DNA from 2 places in the Streptomyces canarius genome. Region 2 is predicted to be linked to the other one. Evidence: riboswitches for the same ligand, from Rfam matches in the RefSeq annotation. Region 2 holds a riboswitch; the other holds the start of a gene.
What was found. A riboswitch is a leader RNA that binds a small molecule or an ion and turns the genes downstream of it on or off. The one in region 2 is predicted to bind ZMP and ZTP.
Positions count from the first base shown of each region.

Region 1: it holds a riboswitch for ZMP and ZTP, as region 2 does, so the genes downstream of both, IE294_RS19665 (bifunctional 5,10-methylenetetrahydrofolate dehydrogenase/5,10-methenyltetrahydrofolate cyclohydrolase) here and IE294_RS22355 (glycine hydroxymethyltransferase) in region 2, are expected to answer to the same signal.

Region 1 covers NZ_BMVN01000012.1:230,505-241,847, forward strand. The annotation lists gene IE294_RS19610 (S1 family peptidase) at 1-17, shown strand, start outside; gene IE294_RS19615 (hypothetical protein) at 126-311, opposite strand; gene IE294_RS19620 (ROK family transcriptional regulator) at 445-1,593, opposite strand; gene IE294_RS19625 (Gfo/Idh/MocA family protein) at 1,723-2,925, shown strand; gene IE294_RS19630 (L,D-transpeptidase family protein) at 2,941-3,636, opposite strand; gene IE294_RS19635 (SDR family NAD(P)-dependent oxidoreductase) at 3,852-4,643, opposite strand; gene IE294_RS19640 (SDR family oxidoreductase) at 4,696-5,610, opposite strand; gene IE294_RS19645 (MBL fold metallo-hydrolase) at 5,745-6,374, opposite strand; gene IE294_RS19650 (S-(hydroxymethyl)mycothiol dehydrogenase) at 6,374-7,462, opposite strand; gene IE294_RS19655 (hypothetical protein) at 7,640-7,942, opposite strand; gene IE294_RS19660 (nuclear transport factor 2 family protein) at 8,132-8,497, shown strand; ZMP/ZTP riboswitch at 8,572-8,652, shown strand; gene IE294_RS19665 (bifunctional 5,10-methylenetetrahydrofolate dehydrogenase/5,10-methenyltetrahydrofolate cyclohydrolase) at 8,679-9,527, shown strand; gene IE294_RS19670 (CU044_5270 family protein) at 9,768-10,739, opposite strand; partial or broken gene IE294_RS19675 (RNA polymerase sigma factor) at 10,996-11,343, opposite strand, start outside.
Region 2 covers NZ_BMVN01000015.1:161,425-172,767, forward strand. The annotation lists gene IE294_RS22345 (2'-5' RNA ligase family protein) at 1-309, opposite strand, end outside; gene trpS (tryptophan--tRNA ligase) at 459-1,469, opposite strand; gene IE294_RS22355 (glycine hydroxymethyltransferase) at 1,571-3,025, opposite strand; ZMP/ZTP riboswitch at 3,060-3,148, opposite strand; gene rocD (ornithine--oxo-acid transaminase) at 3,252-4,460, shown strand; gene IE294_RS22365 (nuclear transport factor 2 family protein) at 4,478-4,939, opposite strand; gene IE294_RS22370 (TetR/AcrR family transcriptional regulator) at 5,070-5,651, shown strand; gene IE294_RS22375 (glutathionylspermidine synthase family protein) at 5,648-6,832, opposite strand; gene IE294_RS22380 (hypothetical protein) at 6,846-7,268, opposite strand; gene IE294_RS22385 (DMT family transporter) at 7,430-8,251, shown strand; gene pdxR (MocR-like pyridoxine biosynthesis transcription factor PdxR) at 8,557-9,993, opposite strand; gene IE294_RS22395 (carboxymuconolactone decarboxylase family protein) at 10,040-10,540, shown strand; gene IE294_RS22400 (isocitrate lyase/PEP mutase family protein) at 10,537-11,277, shown strand; gene IE294_RS22405 (ABC transporter substrate-binding protein) at 11,284-11,343, opposite strand, start outside.

The DNA of each region.
Region 1 (11,343 bases), on a different contig from region 2:
CGGCGACGTGGGGCTGACGGGAGGGCCGGGGGAACGGCCAAGGCACCGGGCCGGGGTACGACAAGAAGGGCACCCGTGCGTTCACGGGTGCCCCGGACGGTTCGGCGCGGTGTGCGCGGGGTCGGTCAGGCCGCCCGGTGCGGCTGCGGGGCCGCGGCGGCCCACTCCATCACGAGGCGCTGGTACTCCGCACGCTGCTCGGTGGTCAGTGTCCCGCCCGACCGGCGCCACAGGGCACGGATCTCCTCGTTGACCTCCGCGGCCGATCGCTCGGAGACGGCTTCAACAGTGGTGGACATGCTGTGAAGCATATGCCGATCGAAGTGAAGGCGCTGTGAGCAAGTGCCCGCGATACGGACATTTCGGACCGTGTTACTCATCACGTCAATGTGTCAACCCGAAGCGGGAGTTCACTGCCCGTGCCACCCCTCGCCCCGCCCCGGCTCATTCCCCGGTCCGGCCCAGCACCAGCACCTGGATGGCCAGCACGGCCGCGCCGCGCGCCCAGTCGTGGAAGTCGGACACCTTCGTCTCCAGGTCCACCGGGGCGGCCAGCGGGTGCCGGTGGGAGCGGATGGTGTCGCGGACCGTACTCCCCGCCACATCCATCAGGCCGACGCCCTCTCCCGCGAGCAGGATCTTCTGCGGCATCGCGAAGTTGGCGATCTGCGCGACGAGGGTGCCGAGGGCCCGGGCGGCCTCGACGACGACCCGGGAGGCCATGGGCTCACCGGCGGCGGCACCGGCGAGGATCTCCTCGTAGCCGACGTCCCGGCCGGTGGCGGCGCGCACCTGGTAGCGGATGCTGGGGATGCTGAGCAGCGACGTGGCGCTGCCGCGGGCACCCTCGGGGGTGAGCGGGCCGTAGGGGTCAATGATCCAGTGCCGGCCGAAGCCGCGGTCCTCCTCGTCGTACGGCACCCGGCTGCCGCCGAGCACCAGCCCGTAGCCGATGCCCGCGCCGATGGTCAGCACGGCGAAGCGGTCGAGTCCCCGGCCCGCGCCGAACCAGGTCTCGGCCTCCACCAGGGCGGCGACGTCGTTCTCCACGACGACCGGCAGCCCGGTGCGCTCCCGGACGAGCGTGCCGAGCGGCACGTCCCGCCAGCCCAGGAAGGCCGACTCGCCCACCACCGCACGGTCCCGCACCCGCCCGCCCACACCGATGCCGATGCCGGCCGGGGCGGGGTGCCGTCCGGCCAGTTCGGTGGTCATCTCCGCCAGCAGCGCGGCGACGGCGTCCGGGTCGTGCGTGGTCAGCGGCCGGTCCAGCCGGCCGCTGACGTCACTGCGCAGGGTGGTGACGACGCCGTAGACCCTGTCGGCGGTGATCTTGAATCCGAGGAAGGAGCGTGACTCGGCGACGACGTCGAGGGGCTGCGACGGCCGCCCCTGACGGCTCTCGCCCGCCCCGCCCGTCTCGGCGGCCTCCACCAGCAGCCCGGACTCGATGAGCGGTTTGGTCAGCCGGGTGAGACTGCCCTGGGAGAGGCGCAGCCGCCGGGCCAGCTCGGTGCGGGACAGCGGGCCGTGCACGAGCACCTCGATGGCCACGGAGCGCTCCGCGGGGCTCAGCGGCAGCCAGCTGGTCATAGAAGCGCACCTCTCTGTTTTCTTCCGGTACTGAAGTAAGGCCGCCAGCATACGCGGGCGTGACGGGCAGCCAAGCAGACGTCACCCGACTCTTGACGGCAGAATAATTCCGTGGCGAAAGTAATCACTATGACTTTCTCCCTCGGCATCGTCGGCGCCGGACAGTTCTCCGGGCAGTTCGCCACCCTCTTCCAGGCCCATCCCGGCGTCCGTGACGTCTATGTCACCGACCTGCTGCCCGAGCGGGCCGAGCGGCTCGTCGCCGCGCAGGGGCTCGCGGGCACGTTCCCGTCGTACGAGGCGATGCTGGAGTCGCCGGCGGTCGACGCGGTCGCGATCTTCACCCAGCGCTGGACCCACGGACCGCTCGTCCTGAAGGGACTGGCCGCGGGCAAGCACGTCTACTCGGCCGTCCCCATGGCGATCGCCGTGGAGGAGATGGCCGCGATCATCAACGCGGTCCGGGCCACCGGGCTGACGTACATGATGGGCGAGACCAGCCACTACCACCCGGCGACCGTGCACGCCCGCAACCAGATCGCGGCGGGCGCCTTCGGCCGGCTGTTCTACGCCGAGGGCGACTACGTCCACGACATGGACCTGGGGTTCTACGAGGCCTACCAGTACAGCGGCGGCGAGAACTGGAAGGCGACCGCCAGCTATCCCCCGCTGCTGTACCCGACGCACGCGGTGGGCGGGGTGCTGGGGGCCTGGCAGACGCACGCGGTGAGCGTGTCCGCGATCGGGGTGCGCGACGAGCGCGGCGACGGCGTCTTCGACCGTTCGGTCAGCCAGTTCGACAACGACGTGTCCAACGCGACCGCCTTGTTCGAGGTGGCGGGCGGCGGATCGTTCCGTACGAACGAGTTCCGGCGGGTCGGCTACCCCTCGCACATCCGCGAGTCCCGGTTCCGGTTCTTCGGGACGGAGGCCAGCATGGAACAGCTGGCGACGGTGGCGCTGTGGCAGGACAAGAAGGGGGTCGAGGACATCAGCGAGCTGCTGGAGCCGAAGCCGACCCTGGCCCCCGACGACCCGTCGCTGGCGCACATCGCGCCGGAACTGCGCGCGGCCTTCACCTCCGGCTCGGCGCCGGTGCACGACCGGTCACGGCTGCCCCGGGAGTTCGACCACCTGCACAACGGGCACGAGGGCAGCCACCACTTCCTGGTGGACGACTTCGTCACCGCCGTCACCACACGGACGCTGCCGCCGGTGAACGCGTGGGTGGCCGCCCGCTACACCCTGCCGGGCGTCATCGCGCACGAATCGGCACGGCAGGGCGGTGTCCGGCTGGAGATCCCCGACTTCGGGGACGCGCCGGAGGCGTGAGCTGTCCCGGCGGGCTCAGGTGCCGGGCTTGCGGCCGTAGACGAAGACGTCGTCGCCGTTCCTCAGCAGCGACCAGTACTTCTTGGCGGTCGCGGTGGTCATGTTGACGCAGCCGTGCGAACCGGGCGGGTTCCACATGCTCAGACCCACCGAGTGGAAAGCCTGGCCGCCGTCGAAGAACTGGCTGTAGGGCATCGGCACGTTGTAGAGGGTGGAGACGTGGTCGATGTCCCGCCAGTAGATCTTCTTCAGGCCGGTGCGGGTCTCGTAGCCGTCACGTCCGGTGCGCACCGGCACCGGCCCGTAGACGAGCCGGCTGCCGTCCTGGATCCAGCTGAGCTGGAGCGTGAGGTTCACGCAGGCGATGCGGCCCTTGTTCACCGGGCACTTGCCGTCCTTGTTCGGCTTGTTCCCGACGGCCTTCTGCTTGTTCATCAGGTCCATCACCCCCCAGGTGACGGGACCGGCGTAGCCGATGTTCGGCGTGATGCCGTGCTTGTTCTGGAAGGCCTGGACGGCCTTGCAGTCGGTGGCGGACTGCTTGCCGTCGACCGGCCGGCCCAGGAACTTCTCCACCTGCTTCTGGTACGGCCCGGTCCGCGTGGTGCAGCTCGCGGCCTGGGCCGGCGTCGCGGTGAACGCGAGCGCCAGCGGCGCCACCAGTCCCGTGACGCCCAGCGCGACCACACCTCGTCTGCGTATGACCCCCATGGCGGCCTTTCCCCTTCCCCTTGTGCCCGATTCGTTCGCCCGGGCCTCCCCGGTGCTCTCCAGCGCGATTCCCGCGATGTCGGACTACTAGACCTGGGCGGGCCGGAGATGGTTGTGGTTCCGGTCAGGCTGTGACGAAACGGTGAACTTCCGGCCGTACGGCACCCCGGGCGGTGCGGGTGCTCGCCGTGCCGGCGGCGGCCTCGGACCGGGGGTCAGGAGGTGTGCCGGACGGCCGCGCGGAAGCCGGTGTTGACGGCGGTGAGGCCGCCGTCGACGACGAGGGAGGTCCCGGTGATCCAGGCGGCGTCGCGCGAGGCGAGGAAGGCGACGGCGGCGGCGATGTCCTCCGGCTCGCCGACCCGGCCGAGCGGGTACAGGGGGCGGACGGCGTCGAGTTCGTCGTCGCGGCCTTCCCACGCCGAGCTGCGGACCGTGCCCGGCACCACGAGGTTGACCCGCACGCCCCGGGGCGCCGCGTGCCCGGCGAGGGTGCGGGTGAGCGAGCCGAGGCCGGCCTTGGCGGCGCTGTAGCCGTGGTTGCCGAAGTCCTGCACGCCGTTGACGGAGCCGACGCTGACGATCGCCCCGCGGCCGGAGGCGGCGAGGTGCGGCAGGGCGGCGCGGCAGCAGCGGTAGGCGCCGGTGAGGGTGATGTCGAGGTCGCGCACCCAGGCCTCGTCCGGGTCGTCCTCGAAGAGGGTTACGTCCGAAGTGCAGTGGGCGGCGCTGTTGACCAGCACGTCGAGCGAGCCGAACGCGGCGACGGCGTGGGCGACGGCCGCCTCGACGGCGGCGCGGTCGGCCACGTCACAGGCGAACGCCTCGGCGGCGAGGCCCTGTCGGCGCAGGGCGGATGCGGTCCCTTCGGCCTCGGCCAGGTCCCGGTCGGTGACCAGCACCCGGCCGCCCTCCTCGGCGAGCCGCCGGGCGATGGCCGCACCGATGCCGCGGGCGCCGCCCGTGACGAGAACTCCGTGTCCTGCGAAGCGAGTCGGATCAGTCATGGACCGACGGTACGGCGCCCCGGGCGCCCTTTCACCGGTTCGGCGCCCGGTTTCACCGGTAGCCGGTGACGTCCGCCGGCTTGCCCGCGTCCTGCACCTCGACCAGGTACCGCCAGGCGTCCGGCCGGCTGCCGTCGAGGTCGGTGAAGCCGTACACCCGGGCGAGGCCGCCGCTGGAGAGCGACCGGCCGTTGAACCGGGCCACGTCGGGATCGGCGGCCAGGGCGGCGACGGCCCGGCCGGTGAAACGGGGGGTCTCGGAAATGGCGAAGTGGGGTTCGCGCGCCAGGGCGTCCCGCCAGTTCTCCTCGCGGACGCCGTACGCGTCGAGCATGACCTCGGAGCGCATCCAGCCCGGCGTGACGGCGACGGCGGTGGCACCGCGCGGGCCGAGTTCGTGGCCGAGGGCGAAGGCCATGCGCAGGACGGAGGTTTTGGCGAGGTCGTAGAAGAGGTTCACCCGGTAGGTGTCGCGGTTGTAGTCGGTGGTGCCGTCGGTGACCTCCACGACCAGGCCGCCGGGGTGTCGCAGCAGCAGCGGCAGGGCGTAGTGGCTGGTGACGGCGTGGGTCTCGACCGCGAGCCGGAGCAACCGCAGGCCGTTGTCGAGGTCGTGCTCCCACACGGGGGTGTCCCACTCGAAGAGGTTCTCGCCGCCCCAGATGTCGTTGACGAGGACGTCGAGGCGGCCCCGCTCGGCCGCGACGCGGTCCACCAGGCCCCGTACGGCGGACTTGTCGAGGTGGTCGGCGGCCACGGCGATGCCCTGCCCGCCGGCCGCGGTGACGAGGTCGGCGGTGTCCTCGATGGTCTCGGGGCGGTCGTACTCCGAGCGGCGGGCACGGGTGCTGCGGCCGGTGACGTAGACAGTGGCGCCGGCCGCGCCGAGTTCGACGGCGATGCCCCGTCCGGCGCCCCGGGTCGCCCCGGCGACCAGCGCCACCTTGCCTTCCAGCGGTCCTGACATGTCCGGCCTCCCGTGCGGTACGACTGCGGTGCGACTGTTGTCGCCGTCCACTGTCGCCGGGAAGCCGGACATCTTCTGTCGGCTTTTACGCGGAGTCCCGGGTTGGTCGCCGCGGGACTCGGCGGCCCTCGGGCTCAGTGGCCGCGGGCGATCCACTCTTCCAGGTGGGGGGCCTCGTCGCCGATGGTGGTGCCGTCCCCGTGCCCGGTGAGGACCTTGGTCTCCGGCGGGAGGGTGAGGAGGCGGTTGCGGAGGGAGTCGATGATGGTCGGGAAGTGCGAGTAGGAGCGTCCGGTGGCTCCGGGGCCGCCCTTGAAGAGGGTGTCGCCCGTGAACACGGTGCCGAGGCCCGGGTCGTACAGGCAGACGGCGCCGGGGGCGTGCCCCGGGGTGTGCAGGACGGTGAGGTCGGCGCCGGCGGCCTCGATGACCTGGCCGTCGAGGAGGTGCCGGTCGGGGTCCCGGTGCGGGTGGGTCTGCTGCCACAGCGCCAGGTCGTCCGGGTGCAGCCAGATCGTCGCGCCGGTGAGGTCGGCGAGTTCCGGTGCCGCGTTGACGTGGTCGTTGTGGGCGTGCGTGCACACGATGGCGGTCAGGCGCCGGTCGCCGACGGCGCGGGCGATGGCCTCGGCGTCGTGGGCGGCGTCGATGACGATCACCTCGCGGTCGTCGCCGACGATCCACACGTTGTTCTCCACGTCCCAGGTGCCGCCGTCGAGGGTGAACTGGCCCGAGGTGACGAGGCGTTCGATGCGCGCGGTCATCACAGCACCACCACCGAACGCAGCACGTCGCCGTGATGCATCCGCTCGAACGCCTGCTCCACCTGGTCCAGTTGGATCGTCTCGGTGACGAACGCGTCGAGCGGCAGGCGGCCTTGCAGGTGGAGGTCGATCAGCATGGGGAAGTCCCGGCTGGGCAGGCAGTCGCCGTACCAGGAGGACTTCAGGGCGCCGCCGCGGCCGAAGACGTCCAGCAGGGGCAGTTCCAGCTTCATCTCGGGGGTGGGGACGCCGACGAGGACGACGGTGCCGGCGAGGTCGCGGGCGTAGAAGGCCTGCTGGTAGGTCTCCGGGCGGCCGACGGCCTCGATGACGACGTCCGCGCCGAAGCCGCCGGTCAGCTCGCGGATCGCCTCGACCGGGTCGGCCTGCTTGGAGTTGACGGTGTGGGTGGCGCCCAGCGTGCGGGCCTTCTCCAGCTTGCGGTCGTCGATGTCCACCGCGATGATCTTCGCCGCGCCGGCCAGGTTCGACCCGGCGATCGCCGCGTCGCCGACACCGCCGCAGCCGATGACGGCGACCGAGTCGCCCCGGCCGACGTTCCCGGTGTTGATCGCGGCGCCGATGCCGGCCATCACCCCGCAGCCGAGGAGGCCCGCGACCGCCGGGGAGACGGCCGGGTCGACCTTGGTGCACTGGCCGGCCGCGACGAGCGTCTTCTCGGCGAAGGCCCCGATCCCCAGGGCCGGGGACAGCTCCTGGCCGGTGGCGGCGAGGGTCATCTTCTGCCGCGCGTTGTGGGTGTTGAAGCAGTACCAGGGCCGGCCGCGCAGGCAGGCCCGGCACTGCCCGCACACCGCACGCCAGTTGAGGATGACGAAGTCACCGGGGGCGACGTCGGTGACGCCCTCGCCGACCGACTCCACGACTCCGGCGGCCTCGTGGCCGAGCAGGAAGGGGAAGTCGTCCGAGATGCCACCCTGCTTGTAGTGCAGATCGGTATGGCAGACCCCGCAGGCCTGGACGCGTACGACGGCCTCGCCGGGCCCCGGGTCCGGCACCACGATCGTCTCGACCCGTACCGCCTCGTCCTTGCCCGGTGCGATCACGCCGCGGACTTCCTGCGCCATGGTCTGGCCCCTTCCTTCGTTTGCCTTCGCCGCCGACATTACGCGCGACCGATCGGTAGCGACGGCGGACCACGAGGAGGTTAGTGGATCTTTCCGGACTCGGGCGGCATCGCCCGGCCCGTCCGGGCAGCGGTGAGGGCCGCCCCGGCGGGACGGCCCTCGTGCCGGCGGGCGGGATCAGTGGATGGCGCCGACCAGACCGAGCAGCGGCGCGGCGGGCGCGAGGACCTGCTCCACCTGGTTGAGCTGGTTCAGCTCCTGGAGGTGCTTCAGCTCCTGCAACTGCTCGGTGACCCGCGGCACCCGGCCCCGCTGCTCCGCCGGGATGTCACTGGCGGCGAGCGAGTCCAGCGTGCTCAGCGCGCCGAGTTTCCCGACGAGCGGTGCGCCGGTGCCGGCCGCGTTCGCCTGGGGTACGGCGAGGCCGGCGATCCCGGCGGCCAGACCCACGGCGGCGGCGATACGTCGTGTTGAGATCATGCCTTCAGCAACGGCGACAGGCCCCGGGCGGACACGGGCGGCGGGCCGCGCTCACCCGGGAGGTGGAGCGCGCGGCCGGGCTTGCCGGGGCCGCCGGGGCGGAGGAGTCTCGGAGGTGGGCCCGTGCGGCCCGCTCCTGGCCGGACCGCACGGGCACCTGGACCACACGGGCACCTGAAGGAGGTCACCATGGGTACCGCTGCGGGGTCCGCCTTCGACACCGACACACTGCGCCGGGCCGTCGAGGGCAACACCGGCAACAACCTTCTGTCGCTCTACGCGGACGACGCGGAGATCCGCATCGTCGACCGCAACAACCAGCCCAGTCATCCCACGGTGCTGCACGGCCGGAGCCAGATCGCCGAACTGCTGGACGACGTCTACAGCCGCGACATGACGCACAGGCTGGACCGGTGCGTCGTCCAGGGCGACCACGCGGCCTACTGCGAGTCCTGCGAGTACGGGGACGGCACCCGGGTCCTCGCCGAGTCGATGGTCACCCTGCGGGACGGCAAGATCGCCGATCAGCTGATCATCCAGGCCTGGGACGAGTAGGCCCCGGCCGGGTACGGCGGGAGCGGAAGGAGGCCGAGCGGGTCCGGAGGCCGTACGCACTCTCGGTTACGCTGTACGCGGGCCGTGACTGGCGCTGAGGTGGAGCACCACCGGGGAGCGGTCCGCGTCGGTTGCCGCGCGCCTGGGCGAGGAGAGTCGATCCAGCTCAGGAGTGTGCAGCATGACCCAGGCCCGTCTGATGGACGGCACCGCGCCCGCCCGCCGCATCGTCGAGGACACCGCGAAGAAGGCCGCCGCTCTCACCGAGCGCACCGGTACCGCGCCGTGTCTGGCCACCGTCCTGGTCGGCGAGGACCCGGCGTCCGTGACGTACGTTCGCATGAAGCAGAACCGCAGCCGCAAGGCCGGCATCGAGTCCCGGCACGTCGCCCTGCCCGCGACCACCACGACGGACGAACTCGTCACGACGCTGCGGGGGTTGTCGGCCGACCCGGGGGTGCACGGCATTCTGCTGCAGCACCCGGTGGGCGACCACATCGACGAGCGGGCCGCGTTCGAGGCGATCGCGCCGGAGAAGGACGTCGACGGTGTCACCTTCGCGTCGTTCGCCGCGATGAGCTTCGGGCTGCCGGGCTTCGTCTCCGCCACGCCGGGCGGCATCCTGCGGCTGCTCGACGAGTACGGCGTCGACCCGGCCGGCAAGCGGGCCGTGGTGGTCGGCCGCAGCGCGATCCTCGGCAAGCCGGTGGGCATGCTGCTGCTCGCCCGGGACGCGACCGTGACCTACTGCCACTCGCGCACCCGTGAGCTCTCGGCCGTGGTCCGCGAGGCCGACATCGTCGTGGCCGCGGTCGGCCGACCGCGGCTGATCCGCGGTCAGGACATCAAGCCGGGCGCGGTCGTCATCGACGCGGGCTACAACCCGGGGAACGTCGGCGATGTCGACTTCGACTCGGCCGTGGAGCGGGCGTCGCTGATCACCCCGGTGCCTGGCGGCGTCGGCCCGATGACGATCGCCACGCTCCTGGAACAAACGGTGACGGCCGCCGCCCGGCAGCTGGGGGTGTAAGGGGCAGCCGGGGGCCAACGGTGGCAGCGGGGCGGTGCCGGGTGGCGCTGATCACCGGCCGGCGGCGCCGACCAGCGCGGGGCGGGCGGGTCGGTGCCACACGGCACGGGGCACTGTCAGCCGTCGCCGAGCAGCCCCGAGCGGCGGGTCGGTGCCACCTGGCATGGGGCGCCGACAGACGCCGCCGAGCACCCCCGAGCGGGCAGGTCGGTGCCACACGGCCGGCTCCGGGCCTCGCGGTCAGCGCATCCAGGCGTTGTAGTCCATGACGTCCCCGGCCTTGACGCCGTACTCGGGGGCGTCCCGGGTGAAGGTGGTCTCCAGGCCGAGGACGGTGCCGGTGCGCGGGTCGAGGATCAGCATCCGCCGGCCGCCCCCACCCTCGTACACGTACGCCTGCCCGGGACGGCCGAGGCGGTCGGTCACCTGTCCCACGGCCCGCAGCCCCTTGGCGTCCGCGAGGACCCTGACCAGTGCCGCGGACTCCCGCGCGCCGAGCGTCCAGTGGTCCAGCAGCTCCCCGACGGCGTCGAGGAGCCGGGGGGTGCCCAGGGGCTCGGTACGGACGGTCTCGGCGAGGTAGGCGCGCAGGGCGGCCGGGGTGTGCGGCGGCGGCGCCTCGGGCGGAGCGTCGCTCCAGCTCGGCGGGTAGGTGGCCCGGCTGAGGACGTGGCCGTCGGCCACCACGCGGGGGTCTCCGCCCTCGTCGGTGAGGACCGGGCGGCCCGGACGGCGCGGGTCGGTCGCCACGACCAGCTCGGTGTGGCTGTCGTCCGCGCGCCAGCGCACCACCCGCTCCTCGGGCAGGGTGACGGGGGGTTTGCCGTCGGTCATGCTCAGGCTCCACGACTGCACGTGCGTGCCCTTGCGCAGGCGCGGCGAGCCGTCGGCGGCGGCCGCGGCCCGTTCGGCCAGCCGCGTCAGCGGGACGGGCGTGGAGTCGGCGCGGACGGTCAGCGGCCGGGGAGCGGCGAGGGCGGGCTGGGTGTTCGGCCCGCCGACCAGTGCGGCGAGCGCGGTCGCCAGTACGACGCCCGTGGCGGCGAGGCCCCACAGCAGCCGGGCGCGGGGGACGCGGCGCGTCGGGCGGGGTGGACGCAGCAGTTCATCGAGCCGCCACTCGCCGCGCTGGTCCAGGGGCCCGTCACCGAAGTACGGCCCGTCGTGCGGTACGGGGTTGGCGCGCCGGAGGAGTTCGAGTTCGTCAGGCATGTCGGGGGTCCTTGCGCAGGCATGCGTCGGTGGTGGGCGCGGGGCCGGAGGATCGCCGGTCGGGGCGGACGTCGCCGTCGGGCGTCGGTCCCCCGGCAGGCGCTGTGGGCAGCGCTTCGAGTGACGGTCCTCCAGGGGCTGCCGTGGGCGGCGCCTCGGGCGACGGTTCGCCAGGGCACGGCTCGCGCGGCGCTTGCGGCGACGGTGCCGCGGGGCTCGGGCGCGTCTCGGGCGGCGGCGTGTGTGCCGGCGGTGCCGCGGGGCAGAGTCGGTCGATCTCCGTGCGCAGGCGGCGGCGGGCGCGGTGGAGGCGCATGGCCGCCGCGCGGCGGCCACAGCCGAGGGCGACCGCGATCTCCTCGGCGCCGAGTTCCTCCCAGGCGGCGAGGCGCAGTATCTCCTGGTCGGCCGGGGCCAGCCGGTCCAGGGCCTCGTGGACCCAGGCGCCCGGTGCCTCCGTGCCGGGGCCTGCCGCGATGTGCCGGCCGTGCGCGGCCTCGTCGTTGCCCAGCCGGTCCACCAGCCGGCGCCGGCGCCCGTAGCCGCGTACCGCGTTGGCCAGGCAGTTCCGGGCCACCCCGTACAGCCAGGGCAGCGGCGCGGC
Region 2 (11,343 bases):
GCACTGCTGGAGCCAGGCGCACGCGTCGGCGCCCTCGACGACCCGCACGTAGACCACCGGCGACAGGGGCCGGAAGGTGCCGGTGCCGGACAGCCGCATCGGGAACGGCCGGCCCGCGGTGGCGACCTCGGAGAGGTGTGCGTCGATCGCCGACAGGTCGGCCTCGTCCACCTCGGTCGGCGGCAGCAGCGTGACGTGCGTGGGGATGCCGTGAGCCGCGGCGTCGCCGAAGCCCGCGCGCCGCTCCTGGAGCAGGCTGCCGTGAGGCTCCGGGACCGCGATCGACACGCCGATCGTTACGGTCCCCACGTCGTCTCCTGTCGTCGCGTCTGTCGTCTTCTCGGCCGTCTCGTCCCGGCCGTCGGCTATCGACTGTACGGCCACGGATGTCCTTCGGGCAGGCGCGGCGGAAGTGATGTGCAGCGCTCTGCCCGTACGGACCCGTGCGGTCGTACGCCTCAGTGCTTGGCCGGGAGGAAGCCCACGCGGTCGTACGCCTGCGCGAGGGTCTCGGCGGCGACGGCCCGCGCCTTCTCGGCGCCCTTGGCGAGGACCGCGTCCAGCGTCTCGGAGTCGTCCAGGTACTGCTGGGTGCGCTCGCGGAACGGCGTGACGAACTCGACCATGACGTCGGCGAGGTCCGTCTTGAGCGCGCCGTACATCTTGCCCTCGTACTCCTGCTCCAGCTCCGCGACGGTCTTGCCGGTGAGCGTGGAGTAGATGGTGAGGAGGTTGGAGACGCCCGGCTTGGTCTCGACGTCGTAGCGGATCACCGTGTCCGTGTCGGTGACGGCGCTCTTGACCTTCTTGGCCGTGGTCTTCGGCTCGTCGAGGAGGTTGATGAGGCCCTTCGGCGTGGACGCCGACTTGCTCATCTTGACCGTCGGGTCCTGGAGGTCGTAGATCTTCGCCGTCTCCTTGAGGATGTACGGCTTCGGGATCGTGAAGGTGTCGCCGAAGCGGCCGTTGAAGCGCTCGGCGAGGTCCCGGGTCAGCTCGATGTGCTGGCGCTGGTCCTCACCCACGGGCACCTCGCCCGCCTGGTACAGCAGGATGTCCGCGACCTGGAGGATCGGGTACGTGAAGAGGCCGACGGAGGCGCGGTCGGCGCCCTGTTTGGCGGACTTGTCCTTGAACTGGGTCATGCGGCTGGCCTCGCCGAAGCCGGTGAGGCAGTTCATGATCCAGGCGAGCTGGGCGTGCTCGGGGACGTGGCTCTGCACGAAGAGCGTGCAGCGGTCCGGGTCCAGTCCGGCGGCCAGCAGCTGGGCGGCGGCGAGCCGGGTGTTGGCGCGCAGCTCCTTCGGGTCCTGCGGGACCGTGATCGCGTGCAGGTCGACGACCATGTAGAACGCGTCGTGGGACTCCTGGAGGGCCACCCACTGGCGGACGGCGCCGAGGTAGTTGCCGAGGTGGAACGAGCCAGCCGTGGGCTGGATGCCGGAGAGCACGCGAGGTCGGTCAGCCATGCTTTTTATTGTCGCAGAGAGTTTGACGGGTTCGGTGCGTGGGGAACTGCGGGCCGCCCGTGGTGGCTCGCGCAGTTCCCCGCGCCTCTTTCAGGGGCGTTTCAGCCGAGGTCGACCTGCGGGTACAGCGGGAAGCCCGCGACCAGGTCCGTCGCCCGCCGGGAGATCTCCTGGGCGACCTTCTCGTCCAGGACGTGGGCCGCCTTGGAGGGGGCGCCGGACTTGGTGGTGCCCGGCTCGGTGGTGCTGAGGACGCGGTCGATCAGGCCCGCCACCTCGTCCATCTCCGCCGTGCCGAGGCCGCGGGTGGTGAGCGCCGGGGTGCCGATGCGGATGCCGGAGGTGTACCAGGCGCCGTTCGGGTCGGCCGGGATGGCGTTGCGGTTGGTGACGATGCCGGAATCGAGCAGCGCGGCCTCGGCCTGGCGGCCGGTGAGGCCGTAGGAGGTGGCGACGTCGATCAGGCAGAGGTGGTTGTCGGTGCCGCCGGTGACGAGGGTGGCGCCGCGGCGCATCAGGCCCTCGGCCAGGGCGCGGGAGTTGTCCACGATGCGCTGGGCGTAGTCCTGGAAGGCGGGCTGCCGGGCCTCGGCCAGGGCTACGGCCTTGGCGGCCATGACGTGCGGGAGCGGGCCGCCGAGGACCATCGGGCAGCCGCGGTCCACCTGGTCCTTGAGGGAGTCGTCGCACAGGACCATGCCGCCGCGCGGGCCGCGCAGCGACTTGTGGGTGGTCGTGGTGACGATCTGGGCGTGCGGGACCGGGTCGAAGTCGCCGGTGAGGACCTTGCCCGCGACCAGGCCGGCGAAGTGCGCCATGTCGACCATGAGGGTGGCGCCGACCTCGTCGGCGATCTCGCGCATGATCCGGAAGTTCACCAGCCGGGGGTACGCGGAGTAGCCGGCGACGATGATCAGCGGCTTGAACTCGCGGGCCTGGGCGCGCAGGGCCTCGTAGTCGATGAGGCCGGTGGCCGGGTCGGTGCCGTAGGAGCGCTGGTCGAACATCTTGCCGGAGATGTTCGGGCGGAAGCCGTGGGTGAGGTGGCCGCCGGCGTCCAGGGACATGCCGAGCATGCGCTGGTTGCCGAAGGCCTGGCGGAGCTCGGCCCAGTCGGCCTCGGTCAGGTCGTTGACCTGGCGGACGCCGGCCTTCTCCAGGAAGGGCGCCTCGACGCGGTCGGCGAGGACGGCCCAGAAGGCGACCAGGTTGGCGTCGATGCCGGAGTGCGGCTGGACGTAGGCGTGGCGGGCGCCGAAGAGTTCGCGGGCGTGCTCGGCGGCGAGGGACTCGACGGTGTCGACGTTGCGGCAGCCGGCGTAGAAGCGGCGGCCGACGGTGCCCTCGGCGTACTTGTCGCTGAACCAGTTGCCCATCGCGAGCAGGGTCGCCGGGGAGGCGTAGTTCTCCGAGGCGATCAGCTTGAGCATCTCGCGCTGGTCGGTGACCTCCTGGCCGATGGCGTCGGCGACGCGCGGCTCGACGGCGCGGATCACGTCGAGGGCGGCACGGAAGGCGGTCGACTCGGCGGAGAGGGAGGCGGAATTCTCGGGCATCGGGGGACCTCCGGACGGTGTGCGTACAGCGTTCACGTTCGGCCCAGGCGCACGGCACTCTTCCCGCTCGGGCCGCTCCCTGATGGTCCGTCCCATCCCAGCGCGCCAGTCACGGCCCGCTCGTCAGCCTACCGGGCGCGCCGCGCGGGGCAGGTCCCGCGTCCACCATGCGAGCGAGGATAAGAAGGAGGTCACCGTCGAGTCCGAGTCGTCTCCGGGAGAGGCCGTGACCGCTGCGCAAGACCTCATCGCCGCCGCCGGCGCGCACTGCGCGCCCACCTACGACCCGCTGCCGGTGGTGATCGCCACGGGTGAGGGGGCGTGGCTGACCGACGTGGCGGGGCGGCGCTACCTGGATCTGCTGGCCGGTTACTCGGCGCTGAACTTCGGGCACGGCAACCGGCGGCTGGCCGAGGCGGCCCGGCGGCAGCTGGACCGGGTGACGCTGACCTCCCGCGCCTTCCACCACGACCGGTTCGCCGCGTTCTGCACGGAGCTCGCCGAGCTGTGCGGGATGGAGATGGTGCTGCCCATGAACACGGGCGCGGAGGCGGTGGAGAGCGCGGTGAAGACGGCCCGGAAGTGGGGGTACCGGGTGAAGGGGGTGCCCGGGGAGATGGCGAAGGTCGTCGTGGCGGGCGGCAACTTCCACGGCCGTACGACGACTCTCATCAGCTTCTCCACCGACCCGGAGGCCCGTGCGGACTTCGGGCCGTACACCCCGGGCTTCGAGATCGTGCCGTACGGGGACCTGACCGCGATGCGGTCGGCGCTGACGGAGAACACGGTGGCGGTGCTGCTGGAGCCGATCCAGGGCGAGTCGGGGGTGATCGTGCCGCCTGCCGGTTATCTGGCCGGGGTGCGGGAGCTGACCCGCGAGCGGAACGTCCTCTTCGTCGCCGACGAGATCCAGTCGGGCCTGGGGCGCACCGGGCGGACCTTCGCGTGCGAGCACGAGGGGGTGGTCCCGGACGTGTACGTGCTGGGCAAGGCGCTGGGCGGCGGGATCCTGCCGGTGTCGGCCGTGGTGTCGAGCGCGGCGGTGCTCGGGGTGTACCGGCCGGGCGAGCACGGGTCGACGTTCGGCGGGAATCCGCTGGCCTGCGCGGTGGCGCTGGAGGTGATCGCGATGTTGCGGACCGGTGAGTACCAGGAGCGGGCGGCGCGGCTGGGCGAGCGGCTGCACGGACGGCTGGGCGGGCTGCTGGGCACGGGCCGGGTGACGGCGGTGCGGGGTCGGGGGCTGTGGGCCGGGGTGGACGTCTCCCCGGCGGTGGGCACCGGGCGGGAGGTCTCCGAGCGGCTGCTGGCCCGTGGGGTCCTGGTCAAGGACACCCACGGGTCGACCGTCCGGATCGCGCCGCCGCTGGTGATCGGCGAGGACGACCTGGACTGGGGGGTGGAGCAGCTCCGGGCGGTGCTGACCGGGGCGTGATCAGGGACGGGGCCCGGTCAGTGGAGGGGGAAGTCGGCGCCGTGCTCGCCGGCGGGCCGGGGCCCGAAGATGCGCCGGTCGGACTCCTCGATGGCCACGTCGTTGATGCTGGCCTCGCGGCGGAGCATCAGGCCGTGCTCGTCGAACTCCCACAGCTCGTTGCCGTAGGAGCGCCACCACTGGCCGTCGGCGTCGCGGCACTCGTACTGGAAGCGGACGGCGATGCGGTTCTCGTGGAAGCTCCACAGGCCCTTGCGCAGCGCGTAGTCCCGCTCGCGCTCCCACTTCTCGGTCAGGAAGGCGACGATCTCCTCGCGGCCGGTGACGAACCGGTCCCGGTTCCGCCAGACGGAGTCCGGGGTGTAGGCGAGGGCCACCCGGTGGGGGTCGCGGGTGTTCCAGGCGTCCTCGGCCGCCTGCACCTTCCGGCGGGCGGTCTCCAGGGTGAACGGCGGGTAGGGCGGGCGGTCTTCGGGCACGGCGGCCTCCTCGGGTCGGGGCGAGGTGGGGAACGGCGTCGGGACCACGTCGGGACGAAGTCGAGAACGAGCGTTCTCCATCGATGGAGCTACGATAGAGAACGCTCGTTCTCAACGTCAAGGAGCCCCGATGCCCGCCGCCGCCACCGAGGAACAGAACCGCTTGGACCGCGAAGCGCTCCTGGACGCGGCGGAGGCGCTCTTCTACGCGCACGGCATCCAGGCGGTCGGCATGGACCGGGTCCGCGAGGCCTCCGGCCTGCCCCTGAAGCGCATCTACCGGCTCTTCGCGACCAAGGAGGACCTGGTCGTCGCCATGCTCAGGCACCGCGACCGGCGCTGGCGCGCGAACCTCGCCGCCCACGTGGAGAGCGTCCGGGACCCCCGCGCACGGGTGCTCGCGGTCTTCGACTGGCTCGCCGCGTGGTTCGCCGAACCCGGCTTCCGCGGCTGCGCCTGGATCAACGCCCACGGCGAACTCGGCTCGTCGTCGGAGCCGGTGCTGGCGGAGGTCCGCGCCCACAAGCGCGCCTTCCACGACCAGCTGGCGACCTGGGTCCGCGCCACCGGCGCACCGGTGGCCGAACCGGTCTTCCTGCTCGCCGAGGGAGCCATCGTCACCGCGGCCATCACCGGCGACCCGGCCCCGGCGGGGCACGCGCGGGCGGCGGTGGAGACGCTGCTCGGGGGCGCCGCGGTGACGGCCGGCTAGAGGATCACGTGGGGCAGGAAGCGGGCGTACTCGTCGGTGATCAGGCCGGTGGACTCGCGGATGCCGAGGCCCGCGGGCTCGTCCTGGACCACCCAGGCGCCGAGGACCACGTGGTTGCCGTCGAAGGCGGGGAGGGGCGCCAACTGCTGGTAGCAGCAGGGCTCGTCACGCGGGGCGCCCGGTGATCCCGGCTCGTGGATCGTGACGCCCTCGCCCTCGCGGCCGAGGAGGGGCTTGGCCACGTAGCCGGCCGTGCCGGTCAGCTCCCGGGGGCCGTCCAGGTAGGCGGGCAGGAGGTTCGGGTGGCCGGGGTACAGCTCCCACAGGATCGCCAGGAGGGCCTTGTTGCTCAGGAGCATCTTCCAGGCCGGTTCGATCCACAGGGTGCTGCCGGTGCCGCCGCCGTTGTCCAGGGTGTCCAGGACGTGTCCGCCGAAGGCGTCGGTGGTGAGCCACTCCCAGGGGTAGAGCTTGAAGATGCCGCGGATGAAGCGGAGCCGGTTGTCGACGAAACGGCCGGAGAGGGCGTCCCAGCCGATCTCCTCCATGGCCAGCCAGTCGGTGGTGAGGCCGGCCTGCTCGGCGGTCTCCTTCAGGTAGGCGACCGTCATCAGGTCCTCGCCGAGTTCGTCGGCCGAGGAGTGCGCGAAGTGCAGCGGGCTGCCCGGAGGCAGCAGCGCCGACTGGGAGCGCCAGGCTTCGACCAGGCGTTCGTGCAGGGAGTTCCACTGGTCCGCGCCGGGGAAACGGTCCTCCATCCAGAACCACTGCGGGGAGGCGGCCTCCACCAGCGAGGTCGGGGTGTCGGCGTTGTACTCCAGCAGCTTCGCCGGTCCCGTGCCGTCGTAGCGCAGGTCGAAACGGCCGTAGACGGAGGGCAGTTCGGCACGGCGGTGCCAGGCCTCGGTGACCGCGGCGGCCACCCGCGGGTCCGTGATGCCGAGGTCCGCCAGACGGTTCTCGGACACGATGTGCCCGGCGGCGGCCAGGCACATGCGGTGGAGTTCCTCGACGGTCTCCTCCAGCGCCTCCACCTCGTCCAGGGTGAAGACGTAGTAGGCGCTCTCGTCCCAGTAGGGGCGCAGCGAGCCGTCGGGGTGGCGGGTGAGCGGGTAGACCAGGCCCTGCGCCTCCACGGTCTGCTGCCAGCCGGGGCGGGGGGTGGTGGTACGGCGTTCCATGCGCGTGTTCCGGTCAGCCGCCGGAGCTGCCCTTGCCGCCGCCGAAGCCGCCGCGGTGGACTCCGCCGCCTCCGCTGTGGTGGTCGTCGTCATCGTCGTACGAGCCGCTGCCCGAGCCCTTGCCGGGCTTGGTGAAGGAGCCGCCGTCGACCCAGCCGTTCTTCTCGTCGCCCTCGTAGTACCAGGCGGCGTCGACCTTCTTCCTGACGGTCGTCTTCCTGCCTGGCGTCTTCTTGCCCGTCGTCTTCCCGGACGCGCCGGTGGTCTTGCAGTTCTTGTCCGAGACGACCTTGTACCCCTTGGCGAGGTTGTAGCTGTCCCGGTCGACGCAGCGCTTGTCCGGCTCGGACGAGCAGGCGGTGAGCGCGGCGGCCAGCAGGCCCACGCCGCCGAGGACGACCGTGCCGGAGCGGAGTGGTCGGCGTGTGCGGTCCATCGTGGTGTCTCCCCCGTCGGATTCGGATGGCGTGATCGGCTGGATCCAGTCGCCCGGATCCGGTCGCCGTGTTCGGCGGCCAGCCTAGAGATCGGTGTGAGTATTCCCCCCGGCGGGTCCTTCATCTGCCGCTCCCCTAGAGTCGGTTCGTGCTGTTTGGAATGGTGTGCGCCCTCGGTGCGGCGGTCTGCTTCGGTACGGCCACGGTGTTGCAGGCGGTGGCCGCGCGGGCGGCGGGCGCCGAGGAGGGTGGCGGCGGGGACGCGGCGCTGCTGCTGCGGGCGCTGCGGCAGTGGCGGTATCTCGCCGGTCTCGCGCTGGACGGGCTGGGCTTCCTGCTCCAGATCGCGGCCCTGCGCTCGGTGCCGATCTACGCGGTGGGCGCGGCGCTGGCGGCGAGCCTCGCGGTGACGGCGGTGGTGGCGGCGCGGCTGCTGCGGGTCCGGCTGAGCGGGGTGGAGTGGGCCGCCGTGGGGGTGGTGTGCGCGGGGCTCGCCATGCTGGGGCTGGCCTCGGGCACCGAGGGCGACCGGAGCGGGCCGGACTGGCTGCGGTACGCGATGGTCGCCGCGGCGGTGGGCGTGCTGCTGCTCGGCGGGGTCGGCGGGCGCCTGTCCGGCCGGACCCGGGCGCTGCTGCTGGGGCTCGGCGCCGGGTTCGGGTTCGGGGTGGTGGAGGTCGCGGTACGGCTGATCGACTCGCTGCGGGTGGGGGATCTGCTGGGCAACCCGGCCACCTACGCGCTGCTGCTCGGTGGCGGCGCCGCGTTCCTGCTGCTCACCTCGGCCCTCCAGCGGGGATCGGTGACGACCGCGACGGCCGGGATGGTGCTCGGCGAGACGATCGGGCCGGCCGCGGTGGGGGTGGTCTGGCTCGGGGACCGTACGCGCGAGGGGCTGGGGTGGCTCGCGGCGCTGGGGTTCGCGGTGGCCGTGGTGGGGGCGTTGGCGCTGGCGCGGTTCGGGGAGGCGCCGGTGGAGTAGGTCCTGTCGTTTGGACCATCCCGGCGTCGCGGGGCCCGGCACGCACATCTGCCGCGCTGTCGTCGGTTGCCAACTCCCCCACGCTCGGCTGCGCTCGCGCGGGGGACCCCCATCGCGTTGGCGCCCTCCTCCGCCTTGCAGCTGCACGCACCAGGTTCCGCTCGGCTCGGCTCGACGGCACCGCTCCTCGTAGCCGGCCTGATCCAAACGACAGGGCCTGGGTCCGCCTCGGGCCCGTCCCACGCGTGCGGGTCGTGTGCGGCTGGTCGCGCGGTTCCCCGCGCCCCGCTGTCGCCTCAGCGTTCCTACGGCAGCACCCGGCACAGCGCCTCCAGCGCCCCCGCCCACGCGCTGTCCGGCGGGGTGCCGTAGCCGACGACCAGGGCGTCCACCGGGTCGGTGACGGCCTGGGGGTGGCGGTGGTAGGAGAGGCCGTGCAGGGCCAGGCCCTGCCATGCCGCCGCCTGGACCACCGACTCCTCCGTGCCGGGCGGGAGCCGCAGGACCGCGTGCAGGCCGGCCGCGATCCCCGTGACCTCCACCTCCGGTGCCCGCTCGGTGACGGCGGTGGCGAGGGCGTCGCGGCGGCGCCGGTAGCGCAGGCGGGAGGAACGGACGTGGCGGTCGTACGCGCCGGAGGTGAGGAACTGCGCGAGGGTGAGCTGATCCAGCACGCCGACGGTGTCGGCGTCGCCCTTGGCCGAGGCCGCCTCCGCCGCGAGGGCCGGCGGGAGCACCATCCAGCCCAGCCGCAGTCCGGGCGCGAGCGACTTGCTGGCCGTGCCGAGGTAGACGACCCGGTCGGGGGCGAGGCCCTGCAAGGCGCCGACGGGCTGGCGGTCGTAGCGGAACTCGCCGTCGTAGTCGTCCTCCAGGACCAGTCCGCCGGTGCGCCGGGCCCAGGCGACCACGGCGGCCCGCCGGTCGGGGGGCAGGGCGGTGCCCATGGGGAACTGGTGCGCCGGGGTCAGCAGCACCGCGCCGGCGGTCCCCGGCTCGGCGGGATCGGTGCCCAGTGCGTCGTACGGCAGCGCCGGCGTGGCCAGGCCCGCCCTGCGCAGCAGCGCCCAGTGGACGTCCAGGCCGTACGACTCCACGGCCACCGTCCGCACCCCGCGCGCCCGCAGCACCTTGCCGAGGATGGTCAGGGCGTGCGAGAAGCCCGCGGTGATCAGGATCGCGTCGGGGTCGGTGCGCACGCCGCGGGCCCGCGCGAGGTAGCCGGCGAGGGCGGTGCGCAGTTCGGGCCGGCCGCGCGGATCGCCGTAGCCGAGGGCGTGGAAGGGGGCCGTGGCCAGGGCCCGGCGGGCGGCCTTCAGCCACTCGGTGCGCGGGAAGGCGGCGAGGTCGGGGGTGCCGGGGACGAGGTCGTGGAGCGGGCGGGCGGGGGCGCGGTGCGAGGTCGCCGGGGTGGTGGCGCGGGGTGTTCCGCGGGCGGGGCGGGTACGGGTGCCGGCGGGTGCGCCGGTGCCGGGCGTGCCCGGTGCCACGCGGGTGCCGGAGCCCTGGCGGGCGGTGAGCCAGCCCTCGGCGACCAGGTCGGCGTAGGCCTCGGCGACGGTGTTGCGGGCGATGCCGAGGTCGACGGCGAGGGAGCGGGAGGACGGCAGCCGGGTGCCGGGGGCGAGCCGGCCGGAGCGGACCGCGTCGCGCAGGGCGTCGGTCAGGCCCCGGCGCAGGCCGCCCGAGCCGCTCGGTTCGAGGTGCAGGTCGACGCCCAGAGTGGCCCACGATTCCGCCATGGAAATGGACCATACTCCTGGGCAGCCTCACTCCTAGAGTCGAGGCATGACCACTGCACAGGAATCCGCCGCGTACGCCCCCGAAGAAGCCCCGCGCCTGCCCTGGACCGAGCACGCCCCCGACGTCTACAAGGCCATGGTCCGCCTGGACAGCGCCGCCAGGCGGGGCCTGGACCCCAAGCTGTGCGAGCTGGTGAAGATCCGCGCCTCGCAGCTCAACCACTGCGCGTTCTGCCTCGACATGCACACCAAGGACGCCCTCGCCGCCGGTGAGAGCGTCGAGCGGATCGTGCAGCTCAGCGCCTGGCAGGAGTCCCGGCACTTCTACACCGAGAAGGAACTGGCCGCGATCGAGCTGACCGAGGCGGTCACCGTCCTGACCGATGGCTTCGTGCCGGACGAGGTGTACGAGCGGGCCGCCAAGCACTTCGAGGAGGCCGAGCTGGCCCAGCTGGTCGCCGCGATCACGGTGATCAACGCCTGGAACCGGTTCGGTGTCGCCTTCCGGATGACCCCGGGCCACTACCAGCCCGGTCAGCACGGGTGAGCCGTAGCCCGGCGCGGGACGGGGCCGAGCGGTTCCGCGCGCTCCACCGGGGGCGCGCCCCGGGGGACCCGCTGGTGCTGCCCGGACCGTGGGACGCGGCGAGCGCGCGGGTGCTGGAGGCCGCCGGGTTCCCGGCGCTGGCCACACCGAGCGCCGGGATCGCCGCGTCCCTCGGGTACGCGGACGGGACCACTCCGGCCGACGAGATGTTCGCGGCGGTCGCGCGGATCACGCGGGCCGTGGACGTGCCGGTGTCGGCGGACGTCGAGGGAGGGTACGGGCTCGGCGCGGCGGAACTGGTCGAGCGGCTGCTGGAGGCGGGGGCCGTCGGCTGCAACCTGGAGGACTCCGAGCAGGGCGTCCTCAAGGACCCGCACGAGCACGCCGGGTTCCTCGCCGAGGTCCGGGAAGCGGCGGCCGGCCGGCTGTTCGTGAACGCCCGCGTGGACACCTTCGTCCACGGCGACGGCGATCCCGGACAGGCCGTCGAACGGGCCGCCTCGTACGTCGCGGCGGGCGCGGACTGCGTGTACCCGATCCTCGCCCCCGTGGCGGTCCTGCCCCTGCTGCGGGCCGGGATCAAGGGCCCGCTGAACGTTCTGGCCGGGCTGGACGGGGACGGCCCCGGGCCCGCCGTGCTCGGCGGACTCGGGGCCACCCGGATCACCTTCGGGCCGGGCCTCCGGCGGCGGGCCGATGCCGCGCTGCGGGAGACCGCCGGCGGCCTCATGGCCTGACGCCGGTCAGGACAGCCACTTCTTCCACACGGCGGGGTGGCTGTCCACCCACTTCTTCGCCGCCTC